3 regions of the Peribacillus sp. P4_D6 genome follow, and region 2 is predicted to be linked to each of the others. Evidence: riboswitches for the same ligand, from Rfam matches in the RefSeq annotation. Region 2 holds a riboswitch; each other region holds the start of a gene.
The links. A riboswitch is a leader RNA that binds a small molecule or an ion and turns the genes downstream of it on or off. The one in region 2 is predicted to bind preQ1.

Region 1: linked by a shared signal. The riboswitch ahead of queF (preQ(1) synthase) and the one ahead of AC1DVB_RS14600 (QueT transporter family protein) in region 2 are both predicted to bind preQ1.
Region 3: linked by a shared signal. The riboswitch ahead of queC (7-cyano-7-deazaguanine synthase QueC) and the one ahead of AC1DVB_RS14600 (QueT transporter family protein) in region 2 are both predicted to bind preQ1.

The regions. Positions count from the first base shown of each region.
Region 1 covers NZ_JBFUIQ010000013.1:23,436-29,091, reverse strand. Annotated here, with positions in the region: gene qoxB (cytochrome aa3 quinol oxidase subunit I) at 1-710, shown strand, start outside; gene qoxC (cytochrome aa3 quinol oxidase subunit III) at 710-1,306, shown strand; gene qoxD (cytochrome aa3 quinol oxidase subunit IV) at 1,308-1,592, shown strand; gene AC1DVB_RS06845 (YfmQ family protein) at 1,911-2,360, shown strand; gene AC1DVB_RS06840 (BA3454 family stress response protein) at 2,827-2,961, opposite strand; gene AC1DVB_RS06835 (EamA family transporter) at 3,208-4,065, opposite strand; PreQ1 riboswitch class I at 4,196-4,241, shown strand; gene queF (preQ(1) synthase) at 4,346-4,846, shown strand; gene AC1DVB_RS06825 (aspartate kinase) at 5,050-5,656, shown strand, end outside.
Region 2 covers NZ_JBFUIQ010000043.1:9,295-14,950, forward strand. Annotated here, with positions in the region: gene AC1DVB_RS14590 (PAS domain-containing sensor histidine kinase) at 1-21, opposite strand, end outside; gene AC1DVB_RS14595 (TVP38/TMEM64 family protein) at 138-794, opposite strand; gene AC1DVB_RS14600 (QueT transporter family protein) at 918-1,403, opposite strand; PreQ1 riboswitch class I at 1,410-1,454, opposite strand; gene AC1DVB_RS14605 (YbaK/EbsC family protein) at 1,627-2,148, shown strand; gene AC1DVB_RS14610 (CBS domain-containing protein) at 2,254-3,066, shown strand; gene AC1DVB_RS14615 (DUF3892 domain-containing protein) at 3,150-3,449, opposite strand; gene adhP (alcohol dehydrogenase AdhP) at 3,726-4,739, shown strand; gene AC1DVB_RS14625 (sigma-54-dependent transcriptional regulator) at 4,779-5,656, opposite strand, start outside.
Region 3 covers NZ_JBFUIQ010000028.1:10,930-16,585, forward strand. Annotated here, with positions in the region: gene AC1DVB_RS11395 (SRPBCC family protein) at 1-4, shown strand, start outside; gene AC1DVB_RS11400 (SRPBCC family protein) at 34-474, shown strand; gene AC1DVB_RS11405 (TetR/AcrR family transcriptional regulator) at 650-1,219, shown strand; gene AC1DVB_RS11410 (DUF4260 domain-containing protein) at 1,271-1,618, shown strand; gene queE (7-carboxy-7-deazaguanine synthase QueE) at 1,663-2,391, opposite strand; gene queD (6-carboxytetrahydropterin synthase QueD) at 2,384-2,854, opposite strand; gene queC (7-cyano-7-deazaguanine synthase QueC) at 2,854-3,519, opposite strand; PreQ1 riboswitch class I at 3,575-3,617, opposite strand; gene AC1DVB_RS11430 (hypothetical protein) at 4,220-4,435, shown strand; gene pgsB (poly-gamma-glutamate synthase PgsB) at 5,220-5,656, shown strand, end outside.

The DNA of each region.
Region 1 (5,656 bases), on a different contig from region 2:
TAGCTCACTTCCATTACGTTTTAATCCCTGGTACTGTATTTGCCGTACTTGCCGGTTTCACGTACTGGTGGCCAAAAATGTTCGGTTTCATGTTGAGCGAAAAAATTGGAAAATGGTCGTTCTGGTTCATTATAGTCGGCTTTAATGTAACATTCTTCCCGATGTTCATCACTGGTTTAGATGGGCAGGCACGTCGTATGTATACGTACTCTGAATCAACAGGATATGGTCCATTGAATATGCTCTCTTTCGTTGGAGCGATTGGTTTAGCCATAGGTTTTGCACTTATTGTGTACAATATCTATTGGAGTACTCGTTATGCATCAAGAAATATCTCAAACGATCCATGGGATGCACGTTCTCTAGAGTGGGCTACACATACACCAATCCCTGAATATAACTTTGCAATTGTGCCAACAGTTGCTTCTACAGAAGCATTCTGGGATGCAAAGAAAAAAGGCTTTAAATTATTTGGCGGTAAAGTAGAAAAGATTCATATGCCAAATAACAGTGGCGTGCCGTTTATCATGAGCTGTATCTTCTTCGTTTGGGGCTTTGCATTGGTATTCAGCATGTGGATCATTGCAATCATTGCAACGATCGGTATCTTTGCTTGTATGATTCACCGTTCATTCGAAAAAGATCACGGACGTTATATCTCTGTTGAAGAGATCGAAGAAACTGAAAATAAATTGCGAGGTGCTAAGTAATGAAAATAGATAACTCGCTGCCACTTGAATATAGCACGGAAGAAAATCGCTTAAAGATTTTTGGATTCTGGATTTTCCTGGGAGCAGAAATAGCTCTTTTCGCTACACTGTTCGCCACTTATTTTGTCTTAGTTGGTGGTACTGGAAATGGTCCAACAGGGGAACATCTTTTTAAAGTCCCAACACTAATGTTTCAAACAATCTTTCTTTTAACTAGTAGTTTTACCATAGGTCTTGGAATCAATGCGATGAGACTTGGCAGGCAGAAAGCGACGATTGGTTTCTTCATTATCACCCTTATTCTTGGTTTAGGCTTTTTAGGAGTCGAAATTTATGAATTCGTGGAGTATGTACATGAAGGAGCAACGATTCAAACAAGTGCTTTCTTATCTAGTTTGTTCACACTACTAGGTACGCATGGAGCTCACGTTACACTTGGTTTATTCTGGGGAACCTTCATCACCATGCAGATTAAAAAACGCGGTATGACTCCACAGACAACAAACAAGGCTTTCATCTTTTCACTTTACTGGCATTTCTTGGACGTTGTCTGGATTTTCATCTTCAGTTTCGTCTACCTGAAAGGAATGATGTAATATGAAAGAATTATTCCCACGGGGCCAAGTTATGGGATTTGCTTTTTCGCTAGTTCTGACTTTGGTCGCATTATCAGTTATTATGTTTGATCTCTCACTTAAAATGGCTATGATCATCCTACTTGTTACAGCTTTCATGCAAGCAGCACTTCAATTTGTTATGTTCATGCATGCAGGAGAGTCTGAAGATAAAGCATCGATTTACACAAACGTTTATTACGGATTGTTCGTTGCATTGGTTACAATTTTCGGTACAATGCTAACAATGATTTGGGGATACCAATAATCGATTCTGGAAAAGCTGGGCGTCTTGATGACGTCCAGTTTTTTTTGTATGTTAATTCTTATACCGGCCTATCCATTTCATTCATGGAAGTTTGGTTAACAAGGATGTGGCTATCCATTTGTTTAGTATAACCATTTCACAACATTATATTTATAAATGGGGATTTTCACTTTTGAAGCATTCCCGTGTGTTTAAGTGCAATGTGTTACTGGGGTAAAACGTTAATAGAACGGACACATCAAGTAAGAAAACGATCAGCCACTTTTGATATAATAAGTTATATATGAATTAATTAATAAATGTAGCGGAGATGATGAATTGACATTGCCGGTTTTGATTGTGACAATCATCTTAAGTTTGTTAAAAATATTGGTTTCCTGTCTTCCAACAGATGCAGTTAATTGGATTATCAGTAAATTTAAAATACATTCAGAAATTAGTGGCGGGAATGCGATCGTAACCTTTGACGGAAAACGTTTGGAAGGTGAAGAAAAAATTCAAGTTATTAATTATTTTAATAGCACTAGATTTTTGAAGGGAAATCATATATTCCCGGGGAATGAGGAATTGTTTTTACATCCAGATAATAGTGGGACTCCATTGGTCATTGATACTAAAAGAGGCAAAAAGGATGTTAGGTTATTTCTATATATTTACAGCGACCGCGTGGATGTAGTTAAACGGTACAAGAAGAAGCTCATTTCTTATAGTCTATTTTCCGATAGCCTCCAAGAACGTTCCATGCCATTAATAAGAAATTTAGTTTAATAGAACATTAAAAAGACGGTCCTTAAAAGACCGTCTTTGAGTTTGTAAACAAAAGGGTTAAAACATAGTTGATTGGAGCGGGTGTGCGAGACTCCTGCGGGAAAAGCGAGTCCAAGGGAGACACCGCGGGCGCAAAGGCACCGGGGAGGTTCCCGGACCGCCCGCGGAAAGCGAGTGCCTGGAGTGGAAATTAACGGTTAAATTGTCTACAGCTGAGACGGGCCTTAAAAATACCTTCTTTTTTATAAGGCTTTTAATATAATTCCATTTCAAGGATATTTTTTCATTATAAAAGTTCTGGTACACAAACTGGCATCTTGATTTTAGTGCCTTTTGAAAAAAACAATTAAAAGTGTTATTAAGTAGGAGGGGATTGCAAGAGGGTCGTTAATCGTGCATATGAAAAGTATTTGGGATAGTATTTAAGGGAATAAAAAAGCAGGTATCTATTGCGATGCCTGCTTTTTTATGCTTTCCATTGTTTTTCAACTTGATGAAGGGCTTGTTGTAAAATTACTTCATGATCAGTACCCGGTTTAGCAAGGACGTTAGTTTGATAAGATTTTCCTTGGAAATCAACTGTTACTGTAACTTTTACCATTATGCATCTTTCCTTTCCTAATTCAGAATTAAATGAGGTGGTTGTACCTATTTCTTTTATACCCGGAGCAGAAGGATAATCAAACATTTCAAAAGCTAAAATCGTGTGAATTAATATTCAAAATTATCTGATATTTTAAGTGAAGTGTCAACACTTTTTTTTGACATGCCCCATTTTCAGGTTTTTTAAAAAACGACCTGGCTTGTATACATGAAAGCCAGGTTGTTTTTTTAAAACGAACTATATTCATATTTTAGTTAAAATAATACCGATTAATGCTGCAAGGACACCAGCAATTTGATAGTTTTTTAGTTTTTCCTTGAATATATAACATCCAGCGAATACGACAACCAAACAGTTCAGGCTGACGACAGGGAAAATGATGCTTGCGATGCCAGTGTTCAACGCAAAGAAATAACATCCATAGCCTATCATGCTTAAAAAGCCTACTAAGGAACCGATTTTGACTTCCTTTAGCTTGATTTTTTCTTTTTTAAAGGCTAGAGCCGAAAGAAGATAAAGCATTCCGCCTCCATACATTGATACAAGGATATCAAGGGAGTTTAATTGAAGACGAGTTGATGTCGTCATAAGAATGCCGAGCACACCAAAAGATAAGATGGAGAGTAATGTGTGCATCATCCATGGGACATATTGATGATTACCTTTTGCATTAGGTGTATATTGGATGACTAATGTAGCGATAAACATGCAGGCGATTCCACTCCACTGCAAGGAAGAAATATGTTCGTGAAAAATTAAAGCTGCACAGAGAATGGGGAATATGGCATTCGCTGCGATTAATGGAGATGTCAAGCTTGCCGGACCTTTTTCAAAGGCGCTTGCCATCTGGATGTTACCATTGGCGTTCAGTACACCAATTGCTGCACCAAGCATGATGGACAGCCAGTTCAGCTGCAAACCATCCATTGATACTCCATAAACAATGGACAAAATAAAAGCTGAAAAATAAAAGAAAAATTGGATATGTATCTTGGAATACCCTTTTCCGCTGCTCCATTTAAAAATGCTATTATTGATTCCGAAACATAAACTCGTGATGAGTGCTGCAAAAATCCACATTGACTTAATCTCTTCCTTCATGTAGGATAAACTTCTTCTACATTTTAAGCTGAATGCCCTTAGGAATCAAACCAAATTTAAAATGTATGATTGACAGATTAGATATTTTTTTCTATATTTACTATGACAATTTTAAAATATTTCCCGATAAACGGGAGAGGTTCATAGCATCACCCTCTTAAAAAAACTATGGCTTTGATATTTTTTGCGAATCAACCATATCTTTGAGGAGATATGGTTTTTGTTATATAGAGGCCCATTTTATGAATCTCCCTGAAATGTGGGATTAGGAGGACTTTTCATGTCTGGAAGAAAAGAAGAAGAATTAAAAAAAGATATCACACTGCTTGGGAATCAAGGAACAAAATATACATTCGACTATGCTCCTGAAATCCTTGAGTCATTCGATAACAAGCATCCGAACCGGGACTATTTCGTCAAATTCAATTGCCCGGAATTCACTAGTTTATGTCCAATCACGGGCCAGCCGGACTTTGCTACCATTTACATCAGCTATATTCCAAGTGTGAAAATGGTGGAAAGTAAGTCTTTGAAACTCTACTTATTCAGCTTCCGCAATCATGGTGATTTCCATGAAGACTGCATGAACATCATCATGAATGATTTAATCGAATTGATGGACCCTAAATATATTGAAGTCTGGGGCAAGTTTACACCTAGGGGCGGAATTTCCATCGACCCTTACACGAATTACGGGAAACCAGGTACGAAGTATGAGGAAATGGCGAATTACCGCTTGATGAATCATGACTTATACCCGGAAACCGTGGATAATCGCTAAAGAATAGGAGGGACAATGGGCATATGCCCGTTGTCTTTTTTTAGTTTATAGCTAATTTCGATCAGTGGTCCTGTTATTCTGTCCTTTTTAAAAGTACAAATGTCCTTCTATAATGGAATTTCCACTTGATTGTTTCGAGAAAAAGCGTAATAATAGGGAGAGTTAATTTTGACAGAATATTTACGAAAATAGGGGATGTCGAGATGAAAGTTGCAAAGTTTGGTGGAAGTTCACTTGCGTCAGGTGATCAGTTGAGGAAGGTATTCGAAATTGTTGTTTCTGATCCAGAGAGGAAGATTGTGGTCGTTTCCGCTCCAGGAAAACGCAATTCCGATGATATAAAGGTGACGGATTTATTGATTGAAGCTGCGGAACAGCAGCTGCGCGGGGATAACGGAGAGCATTTGATAGAAGATGTTGTATCCCGCTATGCGAGCATTGCGGAAGAGTTGGATATATCCGAGAGTGTCATCACAGGGATTCATGAAAATTTAATGGCGCTGCTGCATGCAGATCAAACTAACCCAAAGCGCTATCTGGATGCCTTGAAGGCAGGTGGCGAGGATAATAATGCGAAGCTGGTCGCAGGTTATTTCCAAAGCCTTGGAGTGGAGGCACAGTATATCAATCCGAAGAAGGCAGGCTTGATCGTAACGGATGAAGGTGGATTTACCAGGGTGCTGCCAGAGTCTTATGATAGGTTATATGCTCTGCGTGATGAGCCGGGAATCGTTGTATTCCCAGGATTCTTCGGATATACGTTAGATGGTGATGTGTTAACCTTCTCAAGAAGCGGTTCCGATATTACGG
Region 2 (5,656 bases):
TAAGATGGAGCGTTTGGACATGGAGATTCTCCCTGTTTTTAAGACATTTCAAAGGTAAAAATACATACACATTTTAACAAACTATCGGAAAAAAATATATGCAGAATCTCTAAATAAAAAAACAGGGGCCAATGTGGTCACCTGTTTTTGCTGAAGAGGGTTAGTTTCTTCTTCTTTTTTGCACGCTTATAGATCATGAAGAATAGTAAGAAGAGGAGTGCAAGAGCAGCTAGCGTATATTGGTTCATTTCAACAGATAGCAGTCCATAGGGAATCAGTGATAGGAAAAAAAAGTATATAAGGTTGCCAAGTGCCGTCGCCAATAAAAAGTCTTTGAAAGTGACGGTGCTGACTCCGGCCGCCAAGTTAATTAAGCTTGTGGGGATAAGCGGGAAAATCCTGCCTGTAAACACGTACATGAAGCCATGCTCCACTACAGATTCTTGCCACTTTTCACCAATCTTCTTTAAAAGAAGCTCCTGAAACCAGTTTCTTGCTGCATAAAAAATGAATCCTGAGGCAACAACACTTGTAAACCAACTCCATAGATAGCCATATATGAATCCGAATATCGTGACATTGATGGTCAGGAGCAAAATTAAGGGGATGATTGTAAAAGAATTTTGTACAAACATCAATACGAATGTCACAATAAATGTAAGCAAAAGATTTTCCTTCAATATGCCAATAACAGAATCCAAATCACTTTTCCAAACCAAAGTGAACAGTTCTGCATTAGAGTATATAAAAATTGCGATTACAAGTAGACCGATTATGGTCAGGACTTTTTTCAAAGGGCCACCACCATTCTTACTAATAGTTTATCATTTTCGAGTTCAATGGTGAAAAAAAAGAGCTGCCGCATCATGCAGACAGCTCTTTTCCATTATAGTGGCTTAACGGCGCGAAGATTCCTTTTAAAGCCACTTTTCAAACTGAATTCTTTTGTTCATTCCATAAATGATTGGCGCTCCAATCAAAAGGACAACGAACTCACCGACAGCTGTAGTCATCCAGCTTAGCCAGAATGGCAAGCCAAAGGCAAGGTTCAGTTCAATTGCAATTAAAAACATTGTGAACGTGAAAAAGATAATCGTAGCGACCATACGTCCTTTAATGCCTTTTATGAAACGAGAAACATAAATGACAAGCAATAAGGCGAGCAGGGATTGGCCCACCCCAAAAATCAAATCATATGGCACCATCGGCGAAAAGAGCAGATTCGATATGAAGACTCCTCCAACGATACCGTAGATATACTTTTTATTGAATACAATCAGATGATTCAACATTTCCGGTACACGGAATTGGAACATCTCAAAAGCTATTGGTTTAAACACCAATGAGACCGCCACATACAAGGCAGCCAATAACCCGTTTATCACGAGTGTACGAACATTCATTTTACTCTCTCCCTAGTTTTTTATCGTGGGATGGTTACGAACCACGTGCAGGCGTTTACCCGATGATTAATAGTAGCCCATGTAAGCTTGTTTCGTCAATTTGTAAAGAATGGTTTTAATTTATAGGTTTCCAATCAGATGAAGCAGCACAATTGGATTTTGAATTATTGCAATGAAGGATGATATTATTTCAATATGTACATAAAAAGGAGTGAATATTAATATGTCGATCGAAAGTGTCAAAAGCCATTTTAAACAATGGAATCGGGAAGGTGACGTAAAGGAGTTCGAAACATCTAGTGCCACGGTGATTGAGGCAGCGGAAACCATCGGTGTTATCCCAGCACGGATTGCCAAGACCCTTTCCTTTAAAGGGGAAGGTGAACACGCGATTTTGGTCGTTGCCGCAGGGGACGCGAAAGTGGATAATAAGAAATTTCGTCAGACGTTCGGTTTCAAGGCACGAATGCTTTCACCTGATGAAGTGCTTGCACAGACCGGCCATGCAATCGGAGGCGTTTGCCCGTTTGGCCTGGCAAACGATTTAGCTGTTTTTCTTGATGTATCGATGAAGCGCTTCGAGTCATTGTTTCCGGCTTGCGGCAGTTCAAACTCTGCAATAGAACTTACACTCGCTGAATTATTTGAATATTCAGGTGCCAAGGATTGGGTGGATGTTTGTAAGGGGTGGGAAGAAAAGGGGAATGTGGAAACGGCGGCAGGAAATGCAGTTGATGGCATTTGATGAATGGGATGGAGTCCACTAAAGTGAACTTTATTTGGGGCCGCATTCATTTCTATTATTAAAGCGGAAAACGGGCAGAAAGTGTTCCTGATCGGAGGTTGAAAGATGTTAAATGGAAGCGAAAGAAAAAGCAATAGCAGCTATCTGAGTCTTAAAACTCTTTATGAAGAAAATATAACGGTTAAGAGCATTGCCCAGGAGCTTGAGTTTTGCCATAAAAACGATCTGGCGCTGGATATCCAGAAAGCAATGAAAAAAAAGAATTTTGATATATTGGCAGTCCAAGATCAAGGGGAAATCATCGGATATATCGAAAGGCAAGAACTAGGTGAGGGAAGTATTTCTGAATATATGAGAAACTTCTCACCAAGGGAAATGGTTTCGAATTCAACCCCTTTGATCCAGCTTCTCCATATTTTTAAGAATAAGACAAGGGTGTTCGTATTAGAGAATAATTCAATTAAAATGTTGATTACCCATGCCGACCTCCAAAAGCCTCCGATCAGGATGCTGATATTCGGATATATTACCTTATTGGAAATGAGGATGAGCGATATCATCCTGGATAGATTCGGCGATGGCAGCTGGTATCCAATGATCAGCGAAGACCGTTTAGAAAAGGCAACCGAATTATATAAAAGGAGAATCGATAAAAATGAGGATATCAATATAATAGAGTGCCTGCAAATCAGTGATAAATTCGATATTATACATAAAGATAAAGAATTGAGGCACTTCTTCCAAATCCCTTCGAAAAGTAAAGGGAAGAAGGATGCGAATGCCATCCGAAAATTACGGGATAAGATTTCCCATGCTAATGAACTGGGTCTGGACATGTCATGGATGGAAATCATCGAGGTTGTCGAGTCCTGCGGCCGACTGCTCGAAATCTCTGAATCCTATCCTTATGAAAAATAAGATCCGGCTAACCATGCTGGTTCTTTTTTTTGCGCATCCAGATAGAAAAAAACTGCCCGTATCAGGCAGTCTCCCCGAAAAATTCAAAACTCCGGCAGTTGATCCAGGTTATTTTCTTTTATCCCATCGGGCTCACTCCGTAATATGTCACGTCCATATTTATGAAAGAGGTCAACGTTGGCCAGGTTGCCAGCTTTGGCTTCCGCAAGGGCTGAGGGGTAGTCGAGTTCGCGGCCGGAGTTCGTCTTGATGGCGATAATATTGTCCTCTTCATTTTTCCTTACGGCGATGATTTCTTCTTTTCCTGCTGCTGAATCACTTTGGTTTGCTTGCGGTGTTCCCTGCTGTTTATATGACTCATAGGCTTCTTCAAATTTGTCCATGGTTTAGGCACCTCCTATTTATAGGGTGAACCATTTTTCCTGCAATATACAAACCGGATTTCGTCCAACTTGAGCCGTTAATTCGTCCAAATGGGCCGATCTTTCGGCACTTTTTTTTGTGAATGCTGTCGTCTTGGCCATTTTGCAGTGGCATGGCACTTGCATCTTGTATAAGCAGTAGCAAGAAATAATATTCACTAGATTAAGGGAGGAATAGTAATCATGAATGTAAAACAAGGGGCAAGCACTGTAAATGCAAAACAACAGGTCAAGACAATGAAAGCGGCGGTCGTCAATGAATTTAACCAAAAACTTGAGATTAAGGAAGTACCGATTCCGGAATTGGAATATGGTGAGATATTAGTGAAAATTAAAGCCTGTGGCGTGTGTCATACCGATTTACATGCTGCACATGGTGATTGGCCGGTAAAACCCAAGCTTCCGCTTATCCCGGGACATGAGGGTGTGGGCATTATAGAAAAGGTGGCGGAAGGCGTAACTTCCTTGAAAGTGGGTGACCGTGTTGGGATCCCTTGGCTTTATTCGGCCTGCGGCGATTGTGAATATTGTCTGACCGGTAGGGAAACGCTTTGCCTGGATCAATTGAATGCAGGCTATTCCGTGGACGGCGGGTATGCAGAATATTGTAAAGCACCAGCCAAGTATGTGGTGAAGGTTCCTGAAGGGCTTGACTTTGCGGAGGTATCACCGATTTTCTGTGCAGGTGTAACGACTTATAAGGCGCTTAAGGTATCAGAAGCAAAACCTGGCGATTGGGTAGCGATTTATGGAATTGGCGGATTGGGACATGTTGCCCTGCAATACGCAAAAGCGATGGGCTTTAATGTCATTGCTGTCGATATTCAAGATGATAAGCTTGATCTGGCAACGGAACTTGGGGCGGATTACACGGTTAATGGGCTTAAGACCGATCCTGTACAGGCCATTAAGGATAAGGTTGGCGGCGTACAGGCATCCATTTCTGTGGCGGTTACGAAAAAAGCATTCGAACAGGCTTACAGTTCAGTCAAGAGAGGCGGCACACTTGTCGTAGTCGGATTGCCGAATGATGAACTTCCAATCCCGATTTTTGATACAGTGTTAAATGGGGTGACTGTAAAAGGGTCCATCGTCGGGACGAGAAAAGATTTACAGGAAGCTGTTCAATTTGCGGCTGAGGGTAAAGTCAGAACGAATATTGAAACAAGAAAGCTTGATGAAATCAATGACGTGTTTTCAATGATGGAAAACGGAGAAATCAACGGCCGCATCGTTTTGACGCTAGAATAGGAACAGAGGAGGAAGCCCTGGAACGGGGCATCCTCCTTTTTACTGGCTCTTCTCATTTAATATATAGCGCAATTTCCTTATGGATATTTGCAAGCGTTTGGCAGCTTCATTCCGGTTGCCGTAGGTTTTTTGCAGTGCCTGCATGACGAGCTCCTTTCCAATTGTTGATTGAAGCTGTTTGATTTCCGTAAGGATTTCTTCAAGCATCAGTTCATCCTTCTCATTAAAATCAGCCACCAGCCTTTTTCGCCACTCTTCAAGAAGGTTTTCTGTTGACTGTATCTCAGGTGACACATTTTTGTCAGGTGTGATCTGGCTGTTGGATAGTGAGATATCATTGGCGGTTATTACTGACTTATTGTCTGCAAGAGTTAGCGTGCGCAAGACCACATTAGATAGTTCGCGTATGTTGCCTGGCCAGTTGTATTGCTGTAATTTTTCAATGGCTTCATTGGAAAATGAGATATCTCCATGACCATTTCTCTCAACCAAGTGTCGGACAAGCAACGGAATATCCTCTTTTCGGCTCCTTAATGGCGGGATATCCAGAGTCACGACGTTCAGTCGGTAAAATAGGTCTTCCCGAAATTTATTCTTGTCCACTGCCTTTTGCAGGTTTTCATTGGAGGCCGCCACTAACCGGGCGTTCGTCCGTAATGTCACGCTGCTGCCAACCCGCATGAATTCCCGCGTTTCCAAAACCCGAAGCAATTTGACTTGAATGGCCGGACTTGCATCCGCAATTTCATCAAGGAAAAGCGTCCCGTTCCCAGCAATTTCGAAAAAACCCTTTCGCAGCTGGGTCGCTCCGGTGAAAGCGCCCTTTTCATGACCGAATAATTCGCTTTCAAGCAGGGATTCAGAGATCGCTCCGCAATTGATGCCGATAAAAGGTTCATGGTTTCGGGGGCTGGCTA
Region 3 (5,656 bases), on a different contig from region 2:
ATAAAAACAAATCGAAAGAGAGTTGAGTTAGTTATGGATACTCAAATCATCACGAAATTCAAGATCGTCAAGCCAACGAATGAAGTGTTTGAAGCCATAGTGAATCCTGAAAAAATCGGGAATTTCTGGTTCTCATCGAGTTCGGAAAGATGGGAAAAAGGCCGGACGCCTACATTGAGATACAACGAATACGATGCTGAAGTGGTCATTCATGTATTGGAAGTAGAGGAAAATAGGAAAATCGTGTTTGCATGGGGCGGAAATGATCAAGAAACGATTGTTGCCATTACACTAAAAGAGTTGGATAAAACGAGTACGATCATTGAAGTGAACGAATCAGGATTGAGTGAAGACGACCCTGAAATAATAAACAAAATGATCGGACAAAAAGAAGGTTGGGTATATACATTAACCTGTTTAAAGGGTTATTTAGAAAATGGCGTCACTACTTTGAGAGCATCATTAGTTTTTTAATAAATTGCATAAACCCTCAATAATCTGGGGGTTTATCCTTTGCAACACTGGTGAAACAAATGGCATAATCCCACTTAAAAACAGTACTATATAGTTCAAACTAATAATTGACATTTAAAAATCCGTGAGCTATCATCCTAATTAACCAGTGGTCAATTAATAAGGAGGTGATAAGATGTCGCCAAGGAAATCGGCAGGTCAAGAATTATCCAGGGACATGGTGTTGAATGAAGCTAGAAACCTTTTTGCAGCGTTAGGGTATTCGAATGTCTCGATGAGGCAATTGGCTAAATCATTGGATTGCAGCCATGGAGCCATTTATTATCATTTTAAAAACAAGGCGGAAATATTTTATAGTTTGGTGAAAACGGATTTTTCCGTTTTAAATTCTTCAATCGATGATATCATCCTGTCGGAAAATGACCCTTCCGTAAAAATGGAAAAGATTTTATTGTGCTTCTTGGAGTTCGGTTTAACCCAACAGAATCATTATTCCATCATGTTTTTATCGAAGGAAAAAGAAATTCAGCAGTTACTCCAATTCGATTCTAATAAAACATACGAAAAGCTAATCGAGTCCTTGACGGATCTAACGGACAACAAACTGAATCCTGCATCCATTTGGTCGATTTTTCTTTCTCTTCACGGATTCATAACTTTTTACATTAATTCTGAACTATCTTATCAAGATGTAAAAGGTTTAGCCTATTTTCATGTAAAAAATATCACCAAGAACATCATATAATTTTTTCGGAAATTATTGACCAATGGTCAATTAAACTTTGGAGGTTATGAAATGGTGAAGAAATTCCTTCATATTGAAGGACTTATGGTCCTTTTAGCGGTGATTTACATCTATTCGTTATATGAATTCAGCTGGTGGATTTTCCTTTTGTTAATTTTGTCCCCTGATGTTTCCATGCTGGCCTATCTGATCAATGACCGGATTGGAGCAAAGGTTTATAACGCATTCCATACTTATATCGTGTCCATCCTCATGATTTTGTTAGCCATATTCCTAAAGTCGGATGCATGGGTGATGATTGGTTTAATTTGGACCGCACATATTGGAATGGATCGCTTATTTGGATATGGCCTTAAATACACATCATCCTTCAAAGCTACACACATGCAAAGGTTGTAATAAGCTTAAAAGGCAGTGTGATTAAACATCACACTGCCTTTACTTTACACCCCCCGCTTGTTACCCCATATATAGGTATGCAGCTGGGGCAGGACTTTCACATCATTCAATTCATCATCCGCTATCACTTTATCAATTAACTCTTCGTACTTCTTCAATAGGCCGCTGATCAATTGACGATCATCCGCCGTCCTGCTGTCGTCATTGCCGACCTGCAGATAAAAGGGAATATCCGGGTAACGCCCATGTACATGTTTGGCATATTGATAATCTTCCTCGTTAAAGACGACGATCTTCAATGAAACATGGTTTTCTGGGTTTCGATTGGCAAGATTCGAGATGATTTGGTCAAGCACGGTAAAGTCCGTGTCCATTCCAGAGCTCGGCGGCTTAGGTGAGATAGTCAGTTCATCAATATCGAGAAACCAATCCTGCCATCGGCTCCCTTGTGTTTCGACCCCTATTTTCATTTTATTTTCATGTAAGATCGCTATCAAGCCGTTTAGGTTTTTCAGCAGGGCCGGGTTCCCCCCAGATATCGTCACGAAGGAAAAACCGGAACCCCCAATTCGCTTCAGCTCATCCCATATTTCATCGGCAGTCATCTGAACGGTATCTTCCTTCCCTGTGCCATCCCAAGTAAAAGCGGAATCACACCAGGAACATGAATAATCGCAGCCAGCCGTCCGAACGAACATGGTTTTTTGACCAATGACCATTCCCTCTCCTTGGATGGTCGGCCCGAAGATTTCCATTACCGGGAGTTTACTCACTTTCCATCCACTCCCGTCTGGCTTCGGCATAGCTTGTCGGCGTTTCGTACAGTCGAACAAATTCGACTCTTGCACCCTCATATTCTTTTAATGAAAGGGCTTCGGCCATTTTTTCATAAATCCAGACAACCATATTTTCAGCTGTTGTATTCATGAGCGGCAGGGTTTCATTCAAATAACGATGATCCAGGTGGATTTCGATTTCATTTTTCCATATATCCTTGATGTCACCAAAATCTATCATCAACCCGCGTGAATCCGTATACCCGCTCAATCCGAAAATGACTTTATACGTGTGGCCATGAAGGTTCTTGCATTTCCCTTCATAGTCATGCAGGTGGTGCGCCGCRTCAAAGGTGAATTCCTTACTTACGAGAACCCTCTTGTTTGTATACTTCAATTGGCTGCGCTGAATATCTTCATCTATTTTTTGGAGTTTATCCACTATCTTAAAACCGTACATCATGAAAGCACCTTCCGTCTGCTTACATAGTCATCCAGCCCTTTTTTCCGCAGATTGCATGCCGGACAATCTCCACAGCCATCGGAGATGATTCCGTTATAGCAAGTCAGGGTCTTTTCGCGGACAAAGTCGAACGCGCCAAGCTGGTCAGCAAGCTCCCATGTTTCCTCTTTATTAAGCCACATTAGCGGCGTATCAATCACGAATGACTGGTCCATCGATAAGTTCAAGGTCACATTCAACGATTTAATGAATACATCGCGGCAGTCAGGATATCCGCTGAAATCCGTTTCACAGACTCCTGTGACAATATGTTTAGCGCCAATCTGACTCGCCAGCACTCCGGCAAACGAAAGGAACAGCAAATTCCTCCCTGGCACGAACGTCGACGGCAGCTCCCCTTCTTCTCCGTCCGCCACTGCGATATCACTTCTTGTCAATGCATTCGGTGCCAGTTGGTTCAGCAGCGACATGTCAAGGATATGATGGTTCACGCCCAATTCCTTGGCAATGTTTTGAGCGCATTCGATTTCCAAGCTATGCCGCTGATTATAATCGAACGTCACCGCTTCCACTTCCTCAAATCTCTCCAATGCCCAAAACAAGCACGTCGTACTGTCCTGTCCTCCGCTAAACACAACCACTGCCTTTTCTTTCTTCTTCATTTCTATAAAACTCCTTTTTACGGAAAAAAACAGCACCCTAAGAATAGAGCACTGTTTCTCCTTAGTTTTTTTGAGAGGGTAGCTAGAACCTCTTCCGCCTTAACGCGGAATATTATATTTTTCCAAGTCAATAGTAACTTGAAAATGATAAGAAATCAAGATGTTTATATAAAGTGAACATTAGACCCGATTAAAAATCACATTAAAAATCCGATAAAAAAGAGTGAATAAAATATCGATAAGGGGTCCAATAATTTGAAAAGCGTTAAAGCCCGTATGCGGGAAATTGCTTTTTTCCCTCCCACATAAGGGAAGTTTCATTTTCATAAATTCGGGGAATATATAACTATACACAATAATGAACCATAAAAAAGCAAATCTATCAAAAGCGGCTGGAAGTGAATATTTTCCTTTGTTTTCAGAATATTTAGTGTATAATGAATATAAGGAATATTTTAACTCAAATAATCATTGCTTCCAATACCCGCTTTCTGCAAATCCCGACATTCCCTTTCAATACCATGCACGGTCACTTACTCAGCAAGGATCCATTACATGCTTTTTCTCGAATCAAACCATTCACAACTTTATTCACACAAAAACATAATTTCCACTCCAAAGTTGCAAAAAAAGGTTAAACTTCACCAACGATATGTTACTATTAAACTAAGACCTTTTAACCCCATAAGGAGGAATTCATATGAAACGTTTTTTCAAATTCATCGCAGATTTTAACGAAAGAAAAGCATTGCAACGGGAAACCGAAGAATTCTTTCGCAAAGAATACGAAAATTATATGAAGATGAATCCTGACAATCAACGTAAAAAAAGGAGATTAGCTCCTAGATTTTATGTGATTGATGGCGGTAAAAAGGACTCCACCCTTGAGATTTCTGAGAGAAAGAAATCAAGTTAACCTGGATTCCTTCCATTATCAGCTACCCATGCTGTAACTCAAGACCCACAAAAGGTAAATCTATCCATGATTAACGGAGATCCGTGACCATTCCATTCATTTACAATATATAAGCCGAAAGCCCAGATATGCTTCTGGGCTTTTTTTATTTTTCATTCTTATATAAACACTATATCTATAGAAGAAACTAGGTATTTTTTAAAAGAAATGGGTTAACTTTAGTTCATTTCATTTTTTAGGTAAAAGGTCAATTATAGACCCATGGGTATTCCCGAGGAAAATACTAAAAAAAAGAGATGTGTTCTTTTACTCATCTTTGTCCATATTCAAAAGAGTTCAACTAATTGAGTCGTTAGATGCAAAATTTCACATTGAATGACAAATGCATAAAAATTATAACGTTTATGTCAAACAATGGGTATAAACAATTAACAAACTGTAATAAACCTCACTTTTTTAAAAAAATATTATTCAAATATAGCCATTATGAATTAGGTTCAAATGCTCATAAAACCATGTTGATTCTGACTGAAATGGGGCTTTATTAAACTTTCCATAATTTAGTGTAAATGAAACCTCGATTCCCTCGATTTCCAGCCATATCTTTGTACTCATAAAATAATTCATCCCATTAGATACTATTACATACTAATATACATATATTTGAAAAATCTGTTGATAACTATATTACGATAGAATAATTGGCTCTTGCCTATTAAGTTTAAAATCATGTAGTGTGTATTCAGTAATTCAAATATTTGAAAAAAAGAGAGGTTAAAAAAAAATGGCACCAATATTTATTTGTGCGATCTTTTTGCTTGGCTATGGCATTTTTGAACAAAAACGCCATCAGAAGCGTCTCGACTCCATCCCGGTACGTGTGAATGTGAATGGGATTCGAGGGAAATCGACTGTAACGCGTCTAATTACAGGTGTGATCCAGGAAGCAAAATACAAAACAGTAGGTAAAACAACCGGAACATCAGCAAGAATGATCTATTGGTTTACCGACAAGGAAAAACCGATTGTACGCCGCCCGGAAGGACCCAACATAGGAGAACAACGGCGTGTAGTTAAAGAAGTTGCCGACTTAGGCACGGAGGCACTAGTTTGTGAGTGCATGGCCGTACAGCCTGACTATCAACTAATCTTCCAAAACAAAATGATCCAGGCAAACATCGGGGTCATCGTGAATGTATTGGAAGACCATATGGATGTCAT